DNA from 2 places in the Burkholderia sp. BCC1999 genome. Region 2 is predicted to be linked to the other one. Evidence: riboswitches for the same ligand, from Rfam matches in the RefSeq annotation. Region 2 holds a riboswitch; the other holds the start of a gene.
What was found. A riboswitch is a leader RNA that binds a small molecule or an ion and turns the genes downstream of it on or off. The one in region 2 is predicted to bind thiamine pyrophosphate.
Positions count from the first base shown of each region.

Region 1: linked by a shared signal. The riboswitch ahead of thiC (phosphomethylpyrimidine synthase ThiC) and the one ahead of U5809_RS21555 (FAD-dependent oxidoreductase) in region 2 are both predicted to bind thiamine pyrophosphate.

Region 1 covers NZ_CAJPHP010000007.1:157,417-168,113, forward strand. Annotated here, with positions in the region: gene U5809_RS12085 (molybdopterin-dependent oxidoreductase) at 1-39, opposite strand, end outside; gene U5809_RS12090 (cytochrome b/b6 domain-containing protein) at 69-701, opposite strand; gene U5809_RS12095 (pentapeptide MXKDX repeat protein) at 776-1,048, opposite strand; TPP riboswitch at 1,317-1,433, shown strand; gene thiC (phosphomethylpyrimidine synthase ThiC) at 1,558-3,489, shown strand; gene U5809_RS12105 (glycine zipper 2TM domain-containing protein) at 3,723-3,935, shown strand; gene U5809_RS12110 (hypothetical protein) at 4,130-4,378, shown strand; gene U5809_RS12115 (DMT family transporter) at 4,521-5,447, shown strand; gene U5809_RS12120 (EAL domain-containing protein) at 5,926-7,206, shown strand; gene arfB (alternative ribosome rescue aminoacyl-tRNA hydrolase ArfB) at 7,257-7,661, opposite strand; gene U5809_RS12130 (AAA family ATPase) at 7,658-9,967, opposite strand; gene recB (exodeoxyribonuclease V subunit beta) at 9,964-10,697, opposite strand, start outside.
Region 2 covers NZ_CAJPHP010000014.1:129,363-140,059, forward strand. Annotated here, with positions in the region: gene mlaE (lipid asymmetry maintenance ABC transporter permease subunit MlaE) at 1-325, opposite strand, end outside; gene U5809_RS21535 (ABC transporter ATP-binding protein) at 322-1,143, opposite strand; gene thiE (thiamine phosphate synthase) at 1,228-2,352, opposite strand; gene U5809_RS21545 (thiazole synthase) at 2,349-3,164, opposite strand; gene thiS (sulfur carrier protein ThiS) at 3,202-3,399, opposite strand; gene U5809_RS21555 (FAD-dependent oxidoreductase) at 3,432-4,568, opposite strand; TPP riboswitch at 4,794-4,917, opposite strand; gene U5809_RS21560 (ABC transporter ATP-binding protein/permease) at 5,189-6,958, shown strand; gene U5809_RS21565 (SDR family NAD(P)-dependent oxidoreductase) at 6,955-7,731, shown strand; gene U5809_RS21570 (MFS transporter) at 7,862-9,124, shown strand; gene U5809_RS21575 (D-amino acid dehydrogenase) at 9,150-10,514, shown strand; gene thpR (RNA 2',3'-cyclic phosphodiesterase) at 10,629-10,697, opposite strand, start outside.

The sequences.
Region 1 (10,697 bases), on a different contig from region 2:
CCAGCGCGGCTCGCCACGGTTTTTTTCGGATTCCGACATGATGATTTCCTTCGCCCGCGATGAGCAGGTCAGCGGCCGCGCAGCATCGCGAGCAACGAGCGCGGCACCAGCAGCGCCATCGCGACGTGGACGACAAAGAAGGCGACGAGCAGCGACATCGCCCAGAAATGCACGACGCGCGCGTTGTCGTAGCCGCCGAACAGTTCGCGCAGCAGCGGAAACTGCACGGATTTCCAGATCGTGAGCCCCGACAGCACCAGCACGACGAGATCGACGATCGCGGTCAGGTACGCGGCTCGCTGCACCGCGTTGTAGACGCTCAGGTCGTTGTGCGACAGCCGCCCGCCGAGCGCGGCGCGGACGTCGCGCCAGATGGACGCCGGCGTGACGGGCAACAGCTTGCGCGCGAAGCGCCCCGTTGCGATCGACATCGCGAGGTAGAACAGCCCGTTGCCGACCAGCAGCCACATCGCCGCGAAATGCCATTGCAGCGCGCCGCCGAGCCAGCCGCCGAGCGTGATGCCGTGTGCGAACGTGAACGACGGATAGATCGGCGACGCGTCGTAGATACGCCAGCCGGACAGCGCCATCAGGATCGCCGCGAGCGCGTTGAGCCAGTGGCTCACGCGCACCCACGGCGGATGGATCGTCGGCGCGGGCGGCGTCGCGCTCGCGCGATCCGTGGCAGGAACCGTTTGCATGATGAAGACTCCCGGAATGATGCGACGGGACGCGATGCGTCCGCAGCCGGCCGGCCGCGCCCCGCGCACGTCGATCAGTTCGACGGGCTCATGGTGTCCTTCTTCATCGCGTCGCCCTTGGACATCGCGTCGTGGCCCATCGCGTCCTTCGACATCGCGTCCTTTTTCATCGCATGCTTCTTCATGCCGTCCTTCTTCATCGCGCCATCCTTCGCCATCGCGTCGTGACCCATCGCGTCCTTCGACATCGACATGCCGTCCTTCGACATCGCATCGTTCTGCGCGTAGGCGCCCGTTGCGATCGTGGCAAGTGCGGCGACACAGGCAACCAGGAATACGTTTTTCATGACATCTCTCCACTACATGGGTTTAGGAGCCGAATAGACGGAGCACACCGCCGGAAATGACAGCGATGTCAAAAAAAATTCTAGACGCCTGAAATGAAGATGCGAATGCTGCACCGCTCGACGCGCGCCGGTCCGCCGGGACGCCGTAAGGAAGCCGCGATTGCTGCGCTGCACCCTGCCCGGCTCGCCGGCGGCGATCCGGAAATCGCCCGGCGGCATCCGATCCGCTCCCGGTTGAAACCGCAGCCAAGCCGGTGTATCGTGTGCGCTGCTAACGCGGGGGTCCTGCAATGCGTTCGGTCAAACAACCGGCATTGCGGGTGAGAAATACCCTTTGAACCTGATCTGGATAATGCCAGCGCAGGGAAGCGTACGGATTTCGCCGCCATCCTTCTGACGAAATCCGCCGCCTCACCAAGCCTCGTCTCCTGCTTAGCTCGAGCCCCACATACGTCAAGGGCTCCGGGCAAGCGCCGAAGCGCCTGTCCGGCGCTCACACAGGAGATTGCATGAACGCCAATCCGAAGTTTCTGTCCGCCGACGCTCATGTCGATGCCGCGGCCGTCGCCCCGCTGCCGAATTCCCGCAAGGTTTATGTAACCGGCTCTCAGCCCGACATCCGCGTGCCGATGCGAGAAATCACACAGGCCGACACGCCGACCGGCTTCGGCGGCGAAAAGAATCCGCCGATCTACGTGTACGACACGTCGGGCCCCTACACCGATCCGGAAGCGAAGATCGACATCCGCGCGGGCCTGGCCGCGCTGCGTCAGGGCTGGATCGAAGCACGCGGCGACACCGAAATGCTCGGCGGCCTGTCGAGCCAGTACGGCCTCGAGCGCGCGGCCGACCCGGCCACCGCCGACCTGCGGTTCCCGGGCCTACACCGCAACCCGCGCCGCGCCCAGGCCGGCAAGAACGTCACGCAGATGCACTATGCGCGCCAGGGCATCATCACGCCGGAAATGGAATACATCGCGATCCGCGAGAACCAGCGTCGCGCCGAGTACCTCGAGAGCCTGAAGTCGAGTGGCCCGAACGGCGCGAAGCTCGCCGCGATGATGGGCCGCCAGCACCCGGGCCAGGCGTTCGGCGCCGCGGCCTTCGGCGCGAACGCGCCGGCCGAGATCACGCCGGAATTCGTGCGCTCGGAAGTGGCATGCGGCCGCGCGATCATCCCCGCGAACATCAACCACCCGGAATCCGAGCCGATGATCATCGGCCGCAACTTCCTCGTGAAGATCAACGCGAACATCGGCAACTCGGCCGTCACGTCGTCGATCGGCGAGGAAGTCGACAAGATGACGTGGGCGATCCGCTGGGGCGGCGACACGGTGATGGACCTGTCGACCGGCAAGCACATCCATGAAACGCGCGAGTGGATCATCCGCAACAGCCCGGTGCCGATCGGCACGGTGCCGATCTACCAGGCGCTGGAGAAGGTCAACGGCAAGGCCGAGGACCTGACCTGGGAAATCTTCCGCGACACGCTGATCGAGCAGGCCGAGCAAGGCGTCGACTACTTCACGATCCACGCGGGCGTGCGCCTGCAATATGTGCCGCTCACCGCTAACCGGATGACGGGCATCGTGTCGCGCGGCGGCTCGATCATGGCGAAGTGGTGTCTCGCGCACCACAAGGAAAGCTTCCTGTACGAACACTTCGAAGAGATCTGCGAGATCATGAAGGCGTACGACGTGAGCTTCTCGCTCGGCGACGGCCTGCGCCCCGGCTCGATCTACGACGCGAACGACGAAGCGCAGCTCGGCGAACTGAAGACGCTCGGCGAGCTCACGCAGATCGCGTGGAAGCACGACGTGCAGGTGATGATCGAAGGCCCCGGCCACGTGCCGATGCAGTTGATCAAGGAGAACATGGATCTTCAGCTCGACTGGTGCAAGGAAGCGCCGTTCTACACGCTCGGGCCGCTCACCACCGACATCGCGCCGGGCTACGACCACATCACGTCGGGCATCGGCGCCGCGATGATCGGCTGGTTCGGCACCGCGATGCTCTGCTACGTGACGCCGAAGGAACACCTTGGCCTGCCGAACAAGGACGACGTGAAGGAAGGCATCATCACGTACAAGCTCGCCGCGCACGCCGCCGATCTCGCCAAGGGCCACCCCGGCGCACAGGTTCGCGACAACGCACTGTCGAAGGCACGCTTCGAGTTCCGCTGGGAAGACCAGTTCAACATCGGTCTCGATCCGGACAAGGCGCGCGAATTCCACGACGAGACGCTGCCGAAGGATTCGGCGAAGGTCGCGCACTTCTGCTCGATGTGCGGCCCGCACTTCTGCTCGATGAAGATCACGCAGGACGTGCGCGAGTTCGCGGCGCAGCAGGGCGTATCGGAAACCGAGGCGCTGAAGAAAGGGATGGAAGTGAAGGCGGTCGAGTTCGTCAAGACCGGCGCCGAGATCTATCACCGTCAGTAAACGCAAGCGGCGATCCACACCGGAATCGCATCGCAATGCACGAAGCCCGCTTTCGAGCGGGCTTTTTTGCGCATGTCGTGTGCCTGCCGACGCGCGGGACACAATTGATTACGAAACCGCGCGAGCCTTAACAAGTCCTTACAGCAGCCCCGTGGAGCGGCGCGTAGATTGGGGACATGCGTGGCCGCCAGCCGGTCGCGCGTCCTCCGTTCACTACCACAAGGACAACGATCATGATTTCGATTCGGCGTATTGGGGTATGCGCGCTCCTCGTCGCAACGGTGACCAGCCTGTCGGCCTGCGACTCGATGACGAGGCGGCAGCGCGACACGGCAATCGGCGCGGGTGTCGGTGGCGTCGCCGGCGCGGCGATCGGCGGCAACGCGCTGTCGACGCTGGGCGGCGCGGCAGCCGGCGGCATCATCGGCAACCAGGTCGGCAAGTAAGCAGCCGGCCGGACCCGGCGCAACATTCGTCCAGACGGCGTTTCCGCGATGCGGAAGCGCCGTTTTCGCATGCGGCGTCGCAATATGCGCGTCAACCGCCCGGAAATGATCGGTTACCGTTTTGCATACCGTGTCATCGGCGCGCGGCCTAAGCTTAAGCATCTGCCGATTGCCGGCTCCGCCGGAGAGACATCATGAACAGGACCCTCGTCGCAGCGGCGCTCGCCTGCACGACGCTCGCCGGCTGCTACTACCCGTACGGCTACTATCCTGGCGGCTATTACACGGCCGCGCCGGTGCAGCCGGCGCCCGTGTACGTCGATCCCGGCCCCGCCTACTACTATCCGGCACCCGCCTATGCACCCGCATGGGGCGGCTATTGGGGACCGGCGCTGTCGCTCAATTTCGGCTTCGGCGGACGCGGCGGCTGGCGCCACCACTGACCGGATACGGCCGCCGACGGAAGGCCGCCCGTCCCCCGCAACCGGCGACCTGCCCGTTTCTTGTCGTTTCATCCAATCGTGAAACGACGGCACGGTAACGCGGTGTAAGATTCATCGCATCCCGTCCCCGCCCTCACGATCGATGTCGCCCAAGAACGCTTTTCTGCTGACCGTGCTCGCTGCCCTGTGGGGCGCGTCGTTCCTGTTCATCCGGATCGGCGTGGTCGATCTCGGCGTCGCGCCGCTGATGGCGTTACGCGTGGGCATCGGCGCGCTGTTTCTCACGGGCTTCGCGCTGACGCGCTTCAAACCCGCCGACCTCGGCGCGCGGCTGCGCCATCATGCGTGGCCGTTGTTCGTCGTCGGCGCGCTGAACTCGGGCATCCCGTTCTGCCTGTTCGCGTTCGCCGAGCTGACGCTGTCGGCCGGCCTGACGTCGGTGATCAATGCAACGACGCCGCTGTGGGGCGCGCTCGTCGCGTACCTGTGGCTGAAGGACAAGCTGTCGCTGCCGCGCGCGCTCGGCCTCGTGATCGGCTTTGCCGGCGTGCTCACGCTCGTGTGGAACCAGATCGCGAACGCGCACGGCGACACGGGCGCCAGCGCGACCGCGCTCGCCGCCGCCGCGGCGCTCGGCGCGACGCTGCTTTACGGCATCGCGGCCAATTACACGAAGCGCAAGCTCAGCGGCGTCGACCCGCTCGTCAACGCGGCCGGCAGCATGATCGGCTCGTCCATCCTGCTGCTGCCGTTCGCGATCGCCACCTGGCCGGCCGCGCCGGTCAGCGCACACGCGTGGGGCTCGGTGCTCGCCCTCGGCATCGCATGCACGGGCGTCGCGTACTTCATCTTCTTCTACCTGATCGCACATATCGGCCCTGCCCGCGCGATTACCGTCACGTTCGTGATCCCCGTGTTCGGGCTGTTGTGGGGGGCGCTGTTCCTCGGCGAACACGTGTCGGCCATGATGATCGAAGGCTGCGCGATCGTGCTCGTCGGCACCGCGCTCGCGACTGGCGTGATCAAGCGGATTCCCGGCTTCGGGCCGCGCGGCGGCGAAGCGACCTGACGAGCCGGGCGCGGGCGCCGTCGTTCGTCGCGCGGCCATCGTCAACCGCCGGTGACGCGCAACGCCCGCCCGCCAACGCACCGCGAATGGTGTCGCCGCACGCCCCCATTCCTCTGACGGCCGATCCCGGCTGCGCCCGTGTCGGCCGCCGGGATTTCCCGTACTCCACTCCCCACCATTCGCCATGCGGCCGGGTTGTCATGTCCCGCGGCGGCGCGCTTCGCTGCGTGACAGTCATGCGCGGCACGCACTCGCCCGGCGCCTGATACCGCTGCGCGCCAGCCACGGCCGAGCCGTGTACCGTTTGCGTCTGGAGTTACCCTGATACGCGTGCCGCTGCAATCCCGTTACACTCGGAACACTTACCCGCAGAAGGCGGCATCGATGCTCCACGTTCTTTCGCGTCCGCCTGCGCGTGCGACTGCATCGGCGTGGCGGCTCGCTCCCGCCCCACCGCTCGCCCCCGGGCACCGTTGACATGAAGCCCGCCCGCGACCTATCGCTCGACTCCCTGCTCGAACGCCTCACGCCGACGCCCGGCGGCTGGCTCGCCACTTATCGCACCACGAAGCTGCGCAGCGTGTTCCAGCCCGTGCTGTCGATCACGCACAAGCGCGTCGTCGGATACGAAGCGCTGCTGCGCGTCGTCGACGCGAACGGCGCGCTGGTGTCGCCCACCGCGCTGTTCGACCGGACGCGCGGCGACGCCGACGCGCTGATGCTCGACCGGCTCGCGCGCTGCCTGCACACGGCCAACTTTGTCGCACAAGGAATCGGCGACGGCTGGCTGTTCCTGAACGTGACGCCGCGCGTGCTCGATACGGGCCTCGTGCAGCGCGAGTTCGTCGAGGCGCTGTGCCGGCATTTCTCGTTGCCGCCGAATCGCATCGTGCTGGAAGTCGTCGAGCAACCGGCGCGCGACGAAGCCGCGCTCGCCCGCACGATCGACATGATCCAGCATCGCGATTTCCTGATCGCGATCGACGATTTCGGCACCGGCTTCTCGAACTTCGACCGCGTTTGGCGCGCACGGCCCGACATCGTCAAACTCGACCGCTCGCTCGTCGAACGCTCGACCGGGTCGGCCGAGGATCGACGCATCATGCATCACCTCGTGTCGATGCTGCACCAGGCCGGCGCAATGGTGCTGGCCGAAGGCGTGGAAAGCGACGACGCGCTGCAGGCGCTGATGGAAGCCGATATCGATTTCGTGCAGGGTTTCCGGTTCGGCCAGCCCGACGCCTCGATCGCACACGCGAGCGCGGCCGCGCCCGCGATGCTCGACGCCGCGTGGCAACGCTTCATCGCCGACCGGCACACGCCGGTCATCGCAGAGCAACCGGGCTTCGACGCAATCGAGCGGCTCGTGCTCACCGGCGCGGCCGCGTTTTCCGCGAGCGGCAACCTGCAGGACGCCGCGCAACGTGTATTTGCGGTGCCGGCCGCGCGCCGCGTGTTCGTCACCGATGAGATCGGCGAGCAGTTCCTGCCGTCGATCGGCGCCCACACCGACGACGGCCAGGCGGGCGCCACGCGCCTCGCGCCGCTGTTCCCCGAAACCCACAGCAACTGGTCGCGACGCCCGTATTTCCAGCGTGCAATCGCCGCACCGGGACGCGTCGCGCTGATGGGCCCGCACTTCTCGCTGACGGAAGGTCGCGACTGCTATACGGCCGCCGTCGCGATCCGGGCACAGAGCCGGCTCGTCGTGTTCTGCGTCGACTTCGTGCTCGACAGCGCGGGAACGGTGATGCGCTAGCCGCGCGGGCAGCGGACATTGGCCTGCGCGGGCCGCCGGCCATTCATTCGTCAGTCGGTCACCTTCCCTCTTCCGGACTTCACCACGCTGCGGCGCGACTTGTGCTCGAGCCGCCGCTCCTTCGACGCGCGCGTCGGCCGCGTCGCAACGCGAGCGCGCGGCGTGAACGCGACGCTGCCGATCAGCGTATCGAGCCGCGCCAGCGCCGCCTCGCGATTCTTCTCCTGCGTGCGGTATTCCTGCGACTTGATCACGACGATGCCGTCACGCGTGATGCGCTGGTCGGACAGTGCGAGGAGCCGCTCCTTGATGACCGGCGGCAGCGACGACGCGCGGATGTCGAAGCGCAGGTGAATCGCACTCGACACCTTGTTCACGTTTTGCCCGCCCGCGCCCTGCGCGCGCACGGCCGTCCATTCCACGTCGGCCGGATCGAGCGTATAGCGGATCATCATCGCGAAGCCTCCGTGCGGCGCCGCGCAAGCGCTTCGTCGACGCGCGCAGCGAGCCCCGAATCGCGCTGCGTGCGCGTCGCGACCGCCTGCACCAGCACACGCCGCGGCCCGATCACCTGGACGCGCGTGCGGGCACGCGTGACGGCCGTATAGACCAGCTCGCGCGTGAGCACCCGGCTGAACGATGCCGGCAGCACGAGCGCGGCTTCGTCGAATTCCGAGCCCTGCGATTTATGGACGGTCAGCGCGAACGCCGTTTCGTGCGGCGGCAGCGCAGCCGGCGACACCGCGCGCGCGGTGCCGTCCGCGCGCCTGAACCACACGCGCAGCACACCGTGCGCATCGGGCAACGCGATGCCGATGTCGCCGTTGAACAGCCCGAGCGCATAGTCGTTGCGCGTCACCATGATCGGCCGCCCGGTGAACCAGCGCGCGCCGACCGCGAGCGGCACGCGAGCGGCGTGCCGCACATGCGCGGCCACGAGCGCGTTGACGTGCTCCGCCCCGCGTGAGCCGTTGCGGGTCGCGCACAGGATCCGAAACCGGTTGAGCACATCGAACAGCGGCAGCGGATCGGGCACCGGCGCAGTCAGTGCGTCGCGCAACGCGTCGAGGTACGCGCCGAACCGCCTTGCGAGCCGCTCGACCGTCGACGGTGCGAGCGCATCGCCCGCATCGTCGTGGAACGACGCGGCGGCCGCGTCGTCGGCGGGCAGCGCATCGAGCGCGGCCTGCACGTCGCCGCTACGGATCGCGAGCGACAGCCGCCCGATCGGTGAATCGAGACCGAAACGGTAATTGCGTTCGAGCCAGACGACGCAATCCGCGAGTGGCGCCGGCCCGGGCATGGCGGACGCTGCGGCGGCTTCAACGGTCGATGGCGATGTGGTCGCCGTCATCGATGCCAGCGCCACGTCGCCGGCGTCGAACGGCGGCAGTTCGACGGCATCGAGCCATGCAAGTTCGTCGGCTTCGATCCACGCGGGTGTGTCAGCCGCTGTAACGGTGCCGCCGATATCGACCGGCGCCGGGACGGCGGGCAATGGCGACACGATCCCGGCCGACGAAACTTCGTCATCCTGCGATTCGTCGTCGAAGAGCGATGCCTGTCGCGGATCGGCCTTCGGCCGGGACGCCGGTTTGCGTGAAACGGAAGCCGATGTCGAAGGTGACGCCGGGGCCTGCGCCGAAGCGGAAGCCCGACTCGCAGCCGGAACCCCTGCGGCTGCAGTTTCGTCCGGCACCGGTAACGCCGCGACGAACGCCGCCTCGTCGATGCCGAGCGCCTGCGCGATGCGCGTGCGCGCCGCGGCCGTAAAGGCTGGCCGCGCGCTGAGCTCCGCGAACACGGCACCGGCTTCGACCGCGGCCAGTTGATCCTTGTCACCGAGCAGCACGAGCCGCGCGCCCGGCGCAAGCGCATCGAGCAGATGCGCGGCGAGCGCGACGTCGATCATCGACGCTTCGTCGACGACGATCAGGTCGTACGGCAACGGATTGTCGCGATGATGGCGAAAGCCGGCCGCCCCGCCGCCGCCCAGCAGCCGATGCAGCGTATACGACGTATCGGGCAAACGCGCCGCCAGCTCGGGCGGCAAGTCGCCGGCCCGTGCATGCAGCGCTTCCTGCATCCGCTGTGCGGCCTTGCCGGTCGGTGCGGCCAGCGCGATGCGCAGCCCCGGGTGCGCGTCGAGCAGACAAGCCAGCACGCCGACGACAGTCGTCGTCTTGCCCGTGCCGGGGCCGCCGCTGACGATCGTCACGCGGCCCGTCAGCGCGACGATCGCCGCCACGCGTTGCCAGTCGACTTCGCCGGTGGCCGGCCCAAAGTAACGCGCAAGGTTGTCGCGCAGCCGGTCGGGCGACAGCCCTTCATCCGGTGCTGCGGCACCGGCCTGCGCGACGAGCGCATCGGCAAGCCGCCGTTCGTAATCGAAATAGCGCGACAGATACAGGTGGTCGTGCCGGTCGACGATCAGCGGCCGCTCGTCGCCACGCGCAAGCGTGCCGAACGCGACCACGCCGCTGGCGGCGAGCGCCGCGCGAACCTCGTCAAGCGGTGCTTCGTAGCGCTGCGCGAGCGCGCCGAGTGCGACGCATACGTGACCGCCGGCCGTCGCACGGCTCGTCGCGAACGCGGCGCGTGCCGCCCAGCGCGCTGCTGCGGACGGCGCGCCGGCGCGCCGCGCGAGATCGCCGATCCGACGCGCGAAGCCTTCCGCGAGCGCGATGCCGAAATCGGCCGGCTCGGGCAGCCGCGCGACGAGGCCGCCGGTAAATTCGAGCGTGTCGTCCGACGCGTTCATGCGCGGCCCCCTTCCATCATCCGGTCGAGGGCATCGACGAGCGCACGCGCGGGCCGGCGCGCGTGCACGCCGGACGGCTCGCCGCCGCTGCGCCAGTCGGGCCGCACGCCGCGCACGAACAGGTACAGGTAGCCCGCGATGTGCGTGTCGTAGTCGTAGTCGCGCAGCCGCCCGCGCAGGTAGCGATGCAGCGCGACCGTGTAGAGCAGCGCCTGCAGGTGATATGCGTGATCGGCCATCGCGACGTCGAGCGCGCGCGGGCCGTAGGCATCCGGCGTCGTGCCGAGATGGTTCGACTTCCAGTCGACGATCCAGAAGCGGCCGTCGTGTTCGACGATCATGTCGATGAAACCCTTGATGAAACCGGCGAGCATGCCCGCCTCCAGTGCAACGTCCGGATAGCCATGCGCGACCAGCAAACGGCGCAACGCCATCAGGTCGAGCGACGGCGCCGGGAACAGGAAACCCATTTCGTCGAGCCGCTTCGCCGGATCGAGATCGGCGAGCCGCATGCCCGGCACGAGCTCGGTGTGCACGACATCGTCGACCAGCCGGGCCATCATCGCCGGCAACCGCGTAGCGAGCTCGGGCTCCGCCTCGACCGGCCGGTCGTGCAGCGCACCGAGCGCGGCCTTGTGCCACGACTCGCGCTCCGTGAAGCGGCTGAGTTCGAACAGGCGGTGCAAGCATTCGCCGGCTGCCGCCCCGCGCGGGAACACGAGGATGTCGT
Region 2 (10,697 bases):
CCGCGCGGCCCGCGAACAGCAGCGCGGTAACGACCGGCCCGAGCTCGCGCACGAGCGACAGCGCGACCAGCAGGCCGAGCGCCTGCTCGGAACCGTAGCGGTTCAGCGTGTAATACCCCTGCAGGCCGAGCACGAAGCCGACGAACAGCCCCGACACGGCAATGATCACGAACGAATAGTTGCCGAGGAAGTGGATCTGCTTCGTGACCAGCCGCGGCCGGCGCAGCAGCGGGAAGAATTCCAGCACGAGGCGCACGAACAGCCGCGTGCCGTAGCCCGCGCGCTCGAGGCCGCCGATGACGTAACGTCCGATCGCGCTGATCATGCGCGCCCTCCGCCGAGCCCGAAATCCGCTGCGAGCGGCGGGCTCGTGTAATGAAATTTGAACGGGCCGTCCGGTGCGCCGTCGATGAACTGCCGCACGCTCGGATCGGTCGACGCGCGCAGCTCGTCGGGCGTACCCTGCGCGAGCACGCCGCCGTTGGCCAGAAAGTACACGTAGTCGGCGATCGCGAACGATTCCGGCACGTCGTGCGTGACGAGGATCGACGTCGCGCCGAGTGCCTGGTTCAGCGTGCGGATCAGGTTCGCGGTGATGCCGAGCGAGATCGGGTCGAGGCCCGCGAACGGCTCGTCGTACATGATGAGCTGCGGATCGAGCGCGATCGCGCGGGCGAGCGCGATCCGGCGCGCCATCCCGCCCGATACCTCGGACGGCATCAGGTCGCGCGCGCCGCGCAGGCCGACCGCGTTGAGCTTCATCAGCACGAGATCGCGGATCAGGTCTTCGGGCAGGTCGGTATGTTCGCGCAGCGCGAACGCGACGTTCTCGAATACCGACATGTCGGTGAACAACGCGCCGAACTGGAACAGCATGCCCATCTTGCGGCGCAGCGCATACAGGCCGTCACGCGTTTGCGCGCCGACATCGGCGCCGTCGAACAGCACCTGGCCGCGACGCGCGCGCACGAGGCCGCCGACCAGGCGCAGCACGGTGGTCTTGCCGCAACCCGAGCCGCCCATGACCGCGACGACCTGCCCACGCCCGAAGCGCAGGTTCAGGTTGGACAGGACGAGGCGGTCGCCGTAGCCAAAGTCGACGTCGCGAAGTTCCAGCAGGGTCTCGGTAGGAGTGGGGCTCACGGAGCTGACAGTCCTTATACGCAGAACGCCGAATTATAGGGCCTGCATTGGAATGATGTCGTGACGCCGTTCCGGGCCCTGCGGTCAATGATTGTCAAATTGTCCGGGAAAGCACTGCTGCAGTGCAATAAGCGCCGTCCGATAGTCGGCTGCGCCCGTGACCGCACTGACCACCGCCACACTGCCGACGCCCGTCGCCAGCACGGCCGGCAGCGCGTCGAGCCCCACCCCGCCGATCGCGACGAGCGGCGCCCGCGCGCCCGCGAAGCGCGCATAGCGGGCAATTCGCGCGAGGCCCTGCGGCGGCGCGGCAACGGCCTTCGTGGCGGTCGCGTAGACGGGGCCGAGCGCGAGGTAGCTCGGGCGCTCGTGCAACGCCCGCAACATCTCGTAATAACCATGGCTCGAAAGTCCGAGCCGCAGGCCCGCGCGAGCAATTGCGGCCAGATCGGCCGTCTCGAGGTCTTCCTGACCCAGATGAACGCCGTACGCGCCCTCATCTGCTGCGATCTGCCAGTGATCGTTGATGAACACGCGCGCATCGGGATAGCGGCGCCCCGCCGCGACCGCACGCGCGATTTCCCTGCGCAGCGCATCCGGCGTCGCGCCTTTCACGCGCAGTTGCACGGTCCGCGCGCCGCCATCGAGCACGCGTTCGACCCAGTCCGCATCGGGGACGACCGGATAGAGGCCGAGTTGCGCGGGGCACGGCGCGAACGCCGGCTCCGGCGCGGGCGGCAGCCCGGCGACCCTGGGGAACCGCGCGGCGTCGACCGGCCACGCATCGTCCGCGCGCGTCTCGTCGCCGTCGCGCCAGGCCAGCGCGAGCACCAGTGCATCAACCGGCGCGAAGCCGCAATCGAGGAATGCCGCGAGGGCCGCGATCCAGTCGTCCGCCAGCGGATGCGCGGCTTCGAGCGCGTAGCGCGCGCCCGCCGCATGCAGCACCGCGCCCTGCTCGTCGAATTCGATCGCGACCGCGTCCGGCGAGGCCGGCCGCGATGCGGCGGACGCGCGCGCCTGCGCGGTGCGGTCGCCGGCCGACACGATCAGCACGTCGCCGTCGGCCGGCGCGTCGGGCGCTGCCACGCAGAGCCGCCACGGCGCCGCGCCGTACGGCCAGTCGCCGAGGCGGGCGCGAATCCGTTCGGCCGCTTCGGCCAGCTCGTCGGCCGGCGGCCAGAATGCATCGGCGAAGCGCGCGCTCATGCGCCGCCCCCGTCCTGGTGCCAGAACGGCATGCCGACGACCGGCGTGCTGGCGTGCGCGGTTTCGCGCGCGTCCATCGGCCCCGCCAGATACGCGGCACGCCCCGCTTCGACGCCCTGCGCAAAGGCGCGCGCCATGATCTCCGGGTGCGTGGCCTGCGACACGGCCGTGTTCAGCAGCACGCCGTCGAAACCCCACTCCATCACCTGGCAAGCATGCGACGGCACGCCGAGCCCCGCGTCGACGATCAGCGGCACGTCGGGCAGCCGCTCGCGCAGCACGCGCAGGCCGTACGGGTTCACGACGCCCTTGCCCGTGCCGATCGGCGCCCCCCATGGCATCAGCGCCTCGCAGCCGACATCGAGCAGGCGCCGGCCGATCACGAGATCCTCGGTGCAGTACGGCAGCACCTTGAAACCGTCCTTGACCAGTTGCGCGGCGGCCTCGATCAGCCCGACCGGATCGGGCTGCAGCGTGTAGTCGTCGCCGATCAGCTCGAGCTTGATCCAGTCGGTGCCGAATACCTCGCGCGCCATGTGCGCGGTCGTCACGGCCTCGGCGACGGTCTGGCAGCCGGCCGTGTTCGGCAGCAGCGGCACCGCGTGGCGCTTGAGCAGGTCGAAGAAGCCGGCTTCGGCCGTGCCGCCCGTCATCTGGCGGCGCAGCGCGACCGTCACCATACCGGGACGCGACGCGGCGATCGAATCGGACAGCGACTGCAGCGACGGATAGCGCGACGTGCCGAGCAGCACGCGGCTTGCGAAGGTTTCGCCGTACAGCGTCAGCGCGTCGGCGGATGTGAGGGACGTCATGTCGTTTTCCTGGAAGAGCGGGGGCGAACCGGCGGCGTCAGCCGCCCGCGACGGGGTGCACGACGTCGAGCTTGTCGCCCGTCGCGAGCGCGCGCGCCGCATGCTGCGTGCGCGCGACGAAATTGCCGTTCAGCGCAACCGCGTACGGCGGACGCGCGCCGTACGCGGCGAGCGCGTCGGCCACCGTCGCACCGTCGGGCAGCGTCAGGGTCTGTTGGTTGATCTGGATATCCATGAGGCTCGGTCGGATTCGGTCGGCGGCGCGCGTCAGGCCGGCTGGCGCGCGTCGCTGCGGTGATGAAGGAGCGTCGGCCAGCGCGCGGCGTCGCGCCACGCGGCGAACGCGTCGGCGTCGCCGAACGCGCCGCCGAGCGCGGCTTGCGCGAACGCGACGGCCGCCTGCGCGACTTCCGGCGCGATCATGAAGCCGTGCCGGTACAGGCCGTTGACGGCGAGCGTCGACGCGCCGTCCCAGATCACCGCCGGGCGGTGATCTGGCAGCGTCGGCCGGCACTGCGCATTGAGTTCGAGGATGCGCGCCTCGCCGAACGCCGGGTGCACGGAGAACGCCGCGCTCAGCAGTTCGAGCGCGGAGCGCACGCTGACGGGCGACATGTCCTCGCCCTCCACCTCGGTCGCGCCGATCACATAGAGATCGTCCTGCTTCGGCGCGATGTACAGCGGGTACCGCGGATGCAGCAGCCGCACGGGCCGGGTGAGCCCGATGCCCGGCGCATGCACGCGCGCGACTTCACCGCGGATGCCGCGCAGCGCGGGCAGCGCGGATTTCGCGCCGAGCCCGCGGCAATCGATCGTGAAATGCGCGGCGGGCAGGTTCGCATCGTCGATCGTGACGTGCCAGTGCAGGTCGACGCCGCGTTCGGCGAGGCCCGCAGCCAGCGCGCGCAGCGCCTGGCGATTGTCGAGCTGGCCTTCGTTCGGCAGCAGCAGGCCGCGCGCGAAGCGGCCCGCGAGCACCGGCTCGGCCGCATCGACCTGCGCGCCGGCGAGCGTCACGAAGCCGCCGCCGAACAGGTCGGCCGGCGCGTTCGCGCGCACGCGCCGCTCGAACAGCGGCGCCTCCGCGCGGTCCGCGTGGTGCCAGACGACGAGTGTGCCGTGATGCTGGAAGAAGACGGGTTCGGGCAATTCCGCGAGCCACTGCGGCCAGCGTTCGAGCGACGCGGCGCCGAGCTCGGTGATCAGCAGCTCCGCGCTCGCCGCTTCCGCGAGCGGCGCGAGCATCGCGGCGGCGATCCACGCAGCCGACTGCTCGCCGTCCGGGCCGCCGCGCTCGTAGAGCGCGACGCGGTGCCCGTCGCCCGCGAGCCGCCATGCGATCAGGCGGCCGACGAGGCCGCCGCCGAGCACCGCGAAATCGGGCCGTGCATCCTGGACGTTCATCGCGCGCCCTCCACGCAAGCGTGCACGACGAACGTCGACGCGCGCGCGCCGCCCCGTGCGAACGCACGCGGCATCGGGCCGGGAATCAAGCAAAAGACTGAAGATTGTGCGGTCATCATTCCTTCCGTAACGCGCAATGCGCGTACCCAAAAGGACGAAACCGGCAGCAAAGGCCGGCCGGGCGGGACTCGGGCGCTGACCATGTGGGATGGCGGCCAGCGCGGCCCGGCGGGATCAGAAACTTCCCTCGCCGGTATTACCCGGATCGGGTGCAAAGGGTTTTTCTCAGCCTCGCCGCGCCGCCTGGAACATCCGCCGGCCGCGCCACGAAGCACCCCTGTTTCGTCGTCGGCCATTAGACCATAAAAGCGGAAAGCGCCGCAAACTGTCCCCCATGGTGCAAATTCGCCGTCGGCCCGCGCCGCTCTGGCACAATGCCCGCAGGCCGGCCGCGGCAAGCGGCCGGTTGCCGCGTCACCGCCGGCCCTTAAGTGCCGTTTAAGACGCGCGGGCGACCATCCGTGCGCCCGCCGTCAGTCGGCGCCGCGCCCCGGCATGCCGTATCGCGGCGCGCGCCCGGCTTCGCCCGGCCCGCGCGCCGGCTACTCATCAGGAAGCACATGACCCAATCGATCGATCCCGTCCGCTCCGCCTCCGACGCGCCGCAGGACGAGCGCCCGGTATCCGCATGGAGCCTCATCAAGCCCTACTGGGTATCGTCCGAATGGAAATTCGCGTGGGGCCTGCTGGTCACGATCATCGCGATCAACCTCTGCGTGGTCTGGATCAACGTCCGGCTGAACAAGTGGAACGCCGAGTTCTACAACGCGCTGCAGTCGAAGGACGTCCACGACTTCCCGAACCTGCTGATGCAGTTCTCCGCGCTCGCGTTCGCCTTCATCATCCTCGCCGTGTACGGCCGCTACCTGCGGCAGATGCTCGGCTTCCGCTGGCGCCAGTGGCTCACCGACCGCTTCCTCGGCCAGTGGCTCGGCGATCGCGCGTTCTACCGGATCGAACGTGATCGTCTCGCCGACAACCCCGACCAGCGGATCACCGACGACCTCCAGTCGTTCGCGACCACGACGCTCGCACTGTCGCTCGACCTGCTGTCGACGGTCGTCACGCTCGTGTCGTTCATCACGATCCTGTGGTCGCTCGCCGGCGCGCTGACGTTCACGCTCGGCGCGACGCCGATCTCGATTCCCGGCTACATGGTGTGGGCGGCCGCGCTGTACGCGGTGATCGGCTCGCTGATCATCCAGAAGGTCGGCCATCCGCTCGTGTCGATCAACTACCAGCAGCAGCGCGTCGAGGCCGATTTCCGCTTCGGGCTGATCCGCGTGCGCGAGAACGCCGAGCAGATCGCGTTCTACGACGGCGAGAAGACCGAGGCAGGCAACGCGCAGACCCTCTTCATGCGCATCCGCGACAACTGGTGGCGCGTGATGAAGTACACGAAGCGGCTCACGTTCGTGCTGAGCTTCTACGGGCAGATCGCGATCATCTTTCCGCTCGTCGTCGCCGCGCCGCGCTATTTCGCGGGTGCGTTCTCGTTCGGCGTGCTGATGCAGATCTCGTCCGCGTTCGGCACCGTCAGCGATTCGTTCTCGTGGTTCATCAACAGCTACTCGACCCTCGTCGAATGGCGCGCCACCGTCAACCGTCTGCGCGAATTCAAGCGCGTGATGGGCACGTCGCACCTGAAGGAAAGCCTGTCGCCCGCGACCGAGCACGGCGGCATCAACCTGCACTACATCGACGATGCGAAGCTGTCGACGTCGTCGCTGAAGCTCGCGCTGCCGAACGGCAACGCGCTCGCGAACATCGGCAACGTCACGATCGAGCCGGGCTCGCGCTGGCTCGTGATCGGCAAGTCGGGTTCCGGCAAGAGCACGTTCATGCGTGCGCTCGCGGGCCTGTGGCCGTTCGGGGACGGCGCGATCGACGCGCCCGTCGGCGCGCGGATGATGTTCGTGCCGCAGACGAGCTATCTGCCGATCGGCACGCTGAAGGCCGCGCTCACCTATCCGGCGACACCCGACGCGTTCAGCGACGAAGCGTGCCGCGACGCGCTGCGCGCGTGCCGCCTCGAGGATTACGTCGACCGCCTCGACGAGACCGCGCACTGGACGCGCGTGCTGTCGCCGGGCGAGCAGCAGCGTCTTGCCGGCGCACGCGTGCTGCTGCACAAGCCCGACTTCCTGTTCCTCGACGAAGCCACCAGCGCGCTCGACGCCGACAACGAGGCACGCCTCTATCACCTGTTCGCCGAACGGCTGCCGAAGGCCGCGATCGTCAGCATCGCGCACCGCGAGTCGCTGGCCGCGTTCCACGTAGGCACGATCAACGTCGAACGCGTGAACGCCGGCGACAAGGTCGCCGCGTGAGTGCACGCGCCGCGCCCCTCGAACGCATCGCGCTGATCACCGGCGCTGGCTCGGGGATCGGCGCGGCGCTCGCACGGCGGCTCGCGGCGCCCGGCATCGCGCTGGCGCTGCATGCGCGCGGCGCGGACGATTCAGCGCGGGCACGCCTTGCCGAAGTCGCCCACGCATGCACGACGGCCGGCGCCGAGTGCATCACGCTGACCGGCGATCTTGGCGAACCGGGTGTCGCCGCCGCGCTGGTCGAGAGCACCGCTACACATTTCGGCGGGCTCGATCAGCTCGTCGCGAATGCCGGCTTCGCCGCGCGGCAATCCTTTTCCGATCTTTCCACGGACGCGCTCGCCGCCGCCTTCGCGGCGATGCCCGGCGCGTTCTCCGCGCTCGCAGGCCGCGCGCGGCCGCTGCTCGAAGCGTCGGCCACGCCGCGAATCGTCGCGGTCAGTTCGTTCGTCGCACACCGCTACCGCGCCGATGCGCCGTTCGCGGCGACCGCCGCCGCGAAGGCCGCGCTCGAATCGCTCGTGCGCACCGCCGCCGCCGAATTCGCCGCGCACGGCATCACCGTGAACGCGGTCGCGCCGGGCTTCACGCGCAAGGACCACGGCCCGAGCGCCGGCAACGCCGCCGCGTGGGCGCAGGCCGAACAGGCGACGCCGCTCGGCCGGATCGCCGAACCCGACGACGTCGCCGCGCTGATCGCATTCCTGCTGTCCGATGCGGCGCGGCAGATCACCGGCCAGGTCATTCACGTCGACGGCGGCCTGACGCTCTGAAGCGTCCTACCCTCCCACTGCCTGCCCGAACGAACCTGCGGTCGCCTTTTTTGGCGCGCGGGATCGCGACCGTAAAATAATCGCCACGCGGCAGCGCGAGAACGAGACAAGACGAGAGGGGGCGGCAAGCATGCAGGCATTCCAGTGGTTCAACGAACTGTCGACGCGCGAGCGCCGGACGCTGTACGCCGGCTTCGGCGGCTACGCGGTCGATGCGTTCGACTTCATGATCTATTCGTTCCTGATTCCGACGCTGATCGCCACGTGGGGCATGTCGAAGAGCGAGGCCGGGATGATCGCGACGAGCTCGCTGATCTCGTCGGCGATCGGCGGCTGGGTCGCCGGCATCCTCGCCGACCGCTACGGCCGCGTGCGCGTGCTGCAGTGGACGATCGCGACGTTCGCGTTGTTCACGTGCCTGTCCGGTTTCACGCATTCGTTCTGGCAGTTGCTCGCCACGCGCACGCTGCAGGGCTTCGGTTTCGGCGGCGAATGGTCGGTCGTGACGATCATGATGGCCGAGACGATCCGCTCGCCCGAGCATCGCGCGAAGGCCGTCGGCACCGTGCAGAGCAGCTGGTCGTTCGGCTGGGGCGCGGCCGCGATCCTCTACTGGGCGTTCTTCGCGCTGCTGCCCGAGCAGATCGCGTGGCGCGCGTGCTTCTGGATCGGCATCGCACCCGCGCTGTGGATCCTGTACATCCGCCGCAACGTCAGCGATCCCGACATCTACACGGCCACGCGCCGCGCACGCGACGAAGGCCGCGTGTCGGGCCACTTCCTCGAGATCTTCTCGCCGCCGCACCTGCGCGCGACGCTGTTCGGCAGCGCGCTGTGCACCGGCATGCTCGGCGGCTACTACGCGATCACGACGTGGCTGCCCACCTACCTGAAAACCGTCCGCCACCTGTCGGTGTTCAACACGAGCGGCTATCTCGTCGTGCTGATCGTCGGCTCGTTCGTCGGCTACGTGGTCGGCGCGATCCTGTCCGACCGGCTCGGCCGCCGCGCGTCGTTCATCCTGTTCGCGATCGGCTCGTTCTCGCTCGGCATGGCGTACACGATGCTGCCGATCACCGATACCGCGATGCTGCTGCTCGGCTTCCCGCTCGGCATCGTCGTGCAGGGGATCTTCGCGGGCGTCGGCGCGTATCTGTCGGAACTGTATCCGGGCGCGATCCGCGGCTCGGGCCAGGGCTTCTGCTACAACCTCGGCCGCGGGCTCGGCTCGTTCTTCCCGATCCTCGTCGGCTCGCTGTCGCAGTCGATGTCGCTCGTGAAGGCGATCGGCCTCGTCGCGGGGGGCGGCTACCTGCTCGTGATCGTCGCCGCGCTCGTGCTGCCCGAAACGCGCGGCAAGTCGCTCGTCGACGATCCGGCCGTCGCGTCGTGAGCCACCGCTTCGTTCCGGAAACCGCATGCACGTGATCGTCCTCGGCGCCGGCGTGATCGGCATCACCACCGCCTGGCACCTGCGCGAAGCAGGCTGCGAGGTCACGGTGATCGAACGCGAGGCCGACGTCGCGCAGGCGACGAGCCTCGGCAACGCGGGCGTGATCGCGCCCGGCTACGTGACACCGTGGGCCGCGCCCGGGATGCCCGGCAAGATCCTCAAGTACCTGTTCAAGCCCGCGTCGCCGCTGATCTTCCGGCCGACGCTCGATGCCGCACAGTGGCGCTGGATCGCGCGCTGGCTCCGCGAATGCGAGTTCGAGCGGTTCCGCGTGAACAAGCAGCGGATGCAGCGCATCGCGTATTACAGCCGCGCATGCCTGCATGCGTTTCGCGAGCGCCATCCGTTCGACTACGGCGCGAGCCGCGGCTACCTGCAACTGTTGCGCGGCGCGTTCGACGTCGAGATGGTCCAGCCCGCGCTGAAGGTGCTGCGCGATGCCGGCATCGCGTTTCGCGAACTCGACGCGGCGGGCTGCGCGGCGATCGAGCCAGGCCTGCGCTGGGCGCGGCAGGCACCCGTCGGCGGCATCTACCTGCCCGACGACGAAGCGGGCGACTGCGCACGCTTTACGCGTGAACTGCGGACGCTGTGCGAAGCGAACGGCGTGACGTTCCGCTTTCGCACGCAAGTGCAGGCGCTCGACGTTGCGGCGGGCCAGGTGCGCGGCGTGCGGATCGCCGGCAATGGCGATGGCGATGGCGATGGCGATGGCGATGGCGATGGCGATGGCGATACGCATGATCGGGCACGACCGAATCCGCACGCATCGAACGCCGGCGGCACGCACCGCGACACGCGGCTCGCCGCCGACGCGATCGTCGTCGCGCTCGGCGTCGACAGCGCCGACCTGCTACGGCCGCACGGCATCGACGTGCCGTTGTATCCGGTGAAGGGCTACTCGGCGACCCTCGCCGTCGTCGACGACGAAAAAGCACCGCACGCCGCGCTGATGGACGAATCCCTGAAGACGGCGATCACGCGATTCGGCCCGACGTTGCGCGTCGCGGGTACCGCGGAACTCGGTAACCAGCACGCAGCGCTGCGCCAACAGGCGCTCGATACGCTGATGAAAGTGCTCGACGACTGGTTCCCGCACGCGGCCGATCGTGCATCGGCGCGCTTCTGGGTCGGCCGCCGGCCGATGACGCCTGACGGTCCGCCGCTGCTCGGCGCGAGCGGGATCGACGGGCTCTGGCTCAACGTCGGCCACGGCTCGACGGGCTGGGCGATGTCGATGGGGTCGGGGAAGGTGGTGGCGGATCTCGTCACGGGGCGAGAACCGGAGATCGACCTGTCGGGCCTGACGCTGGCGCGCTACGGCCGGTAGGCCCGGTAGGCCCGGTAGGCCCGGTAGGCCCGGTAGGCGGGACGATATCGTCGACCCGATACGCTGACGCGATCTGCATGGCGCCAGGCAATCACAACGCGGCGCGCACGCCGCTCACTGCGCCGCCTGACCGTCCGCCCATGCGATCGGCGCGGAAACGATCGGCCGATGCGACACGCCTTC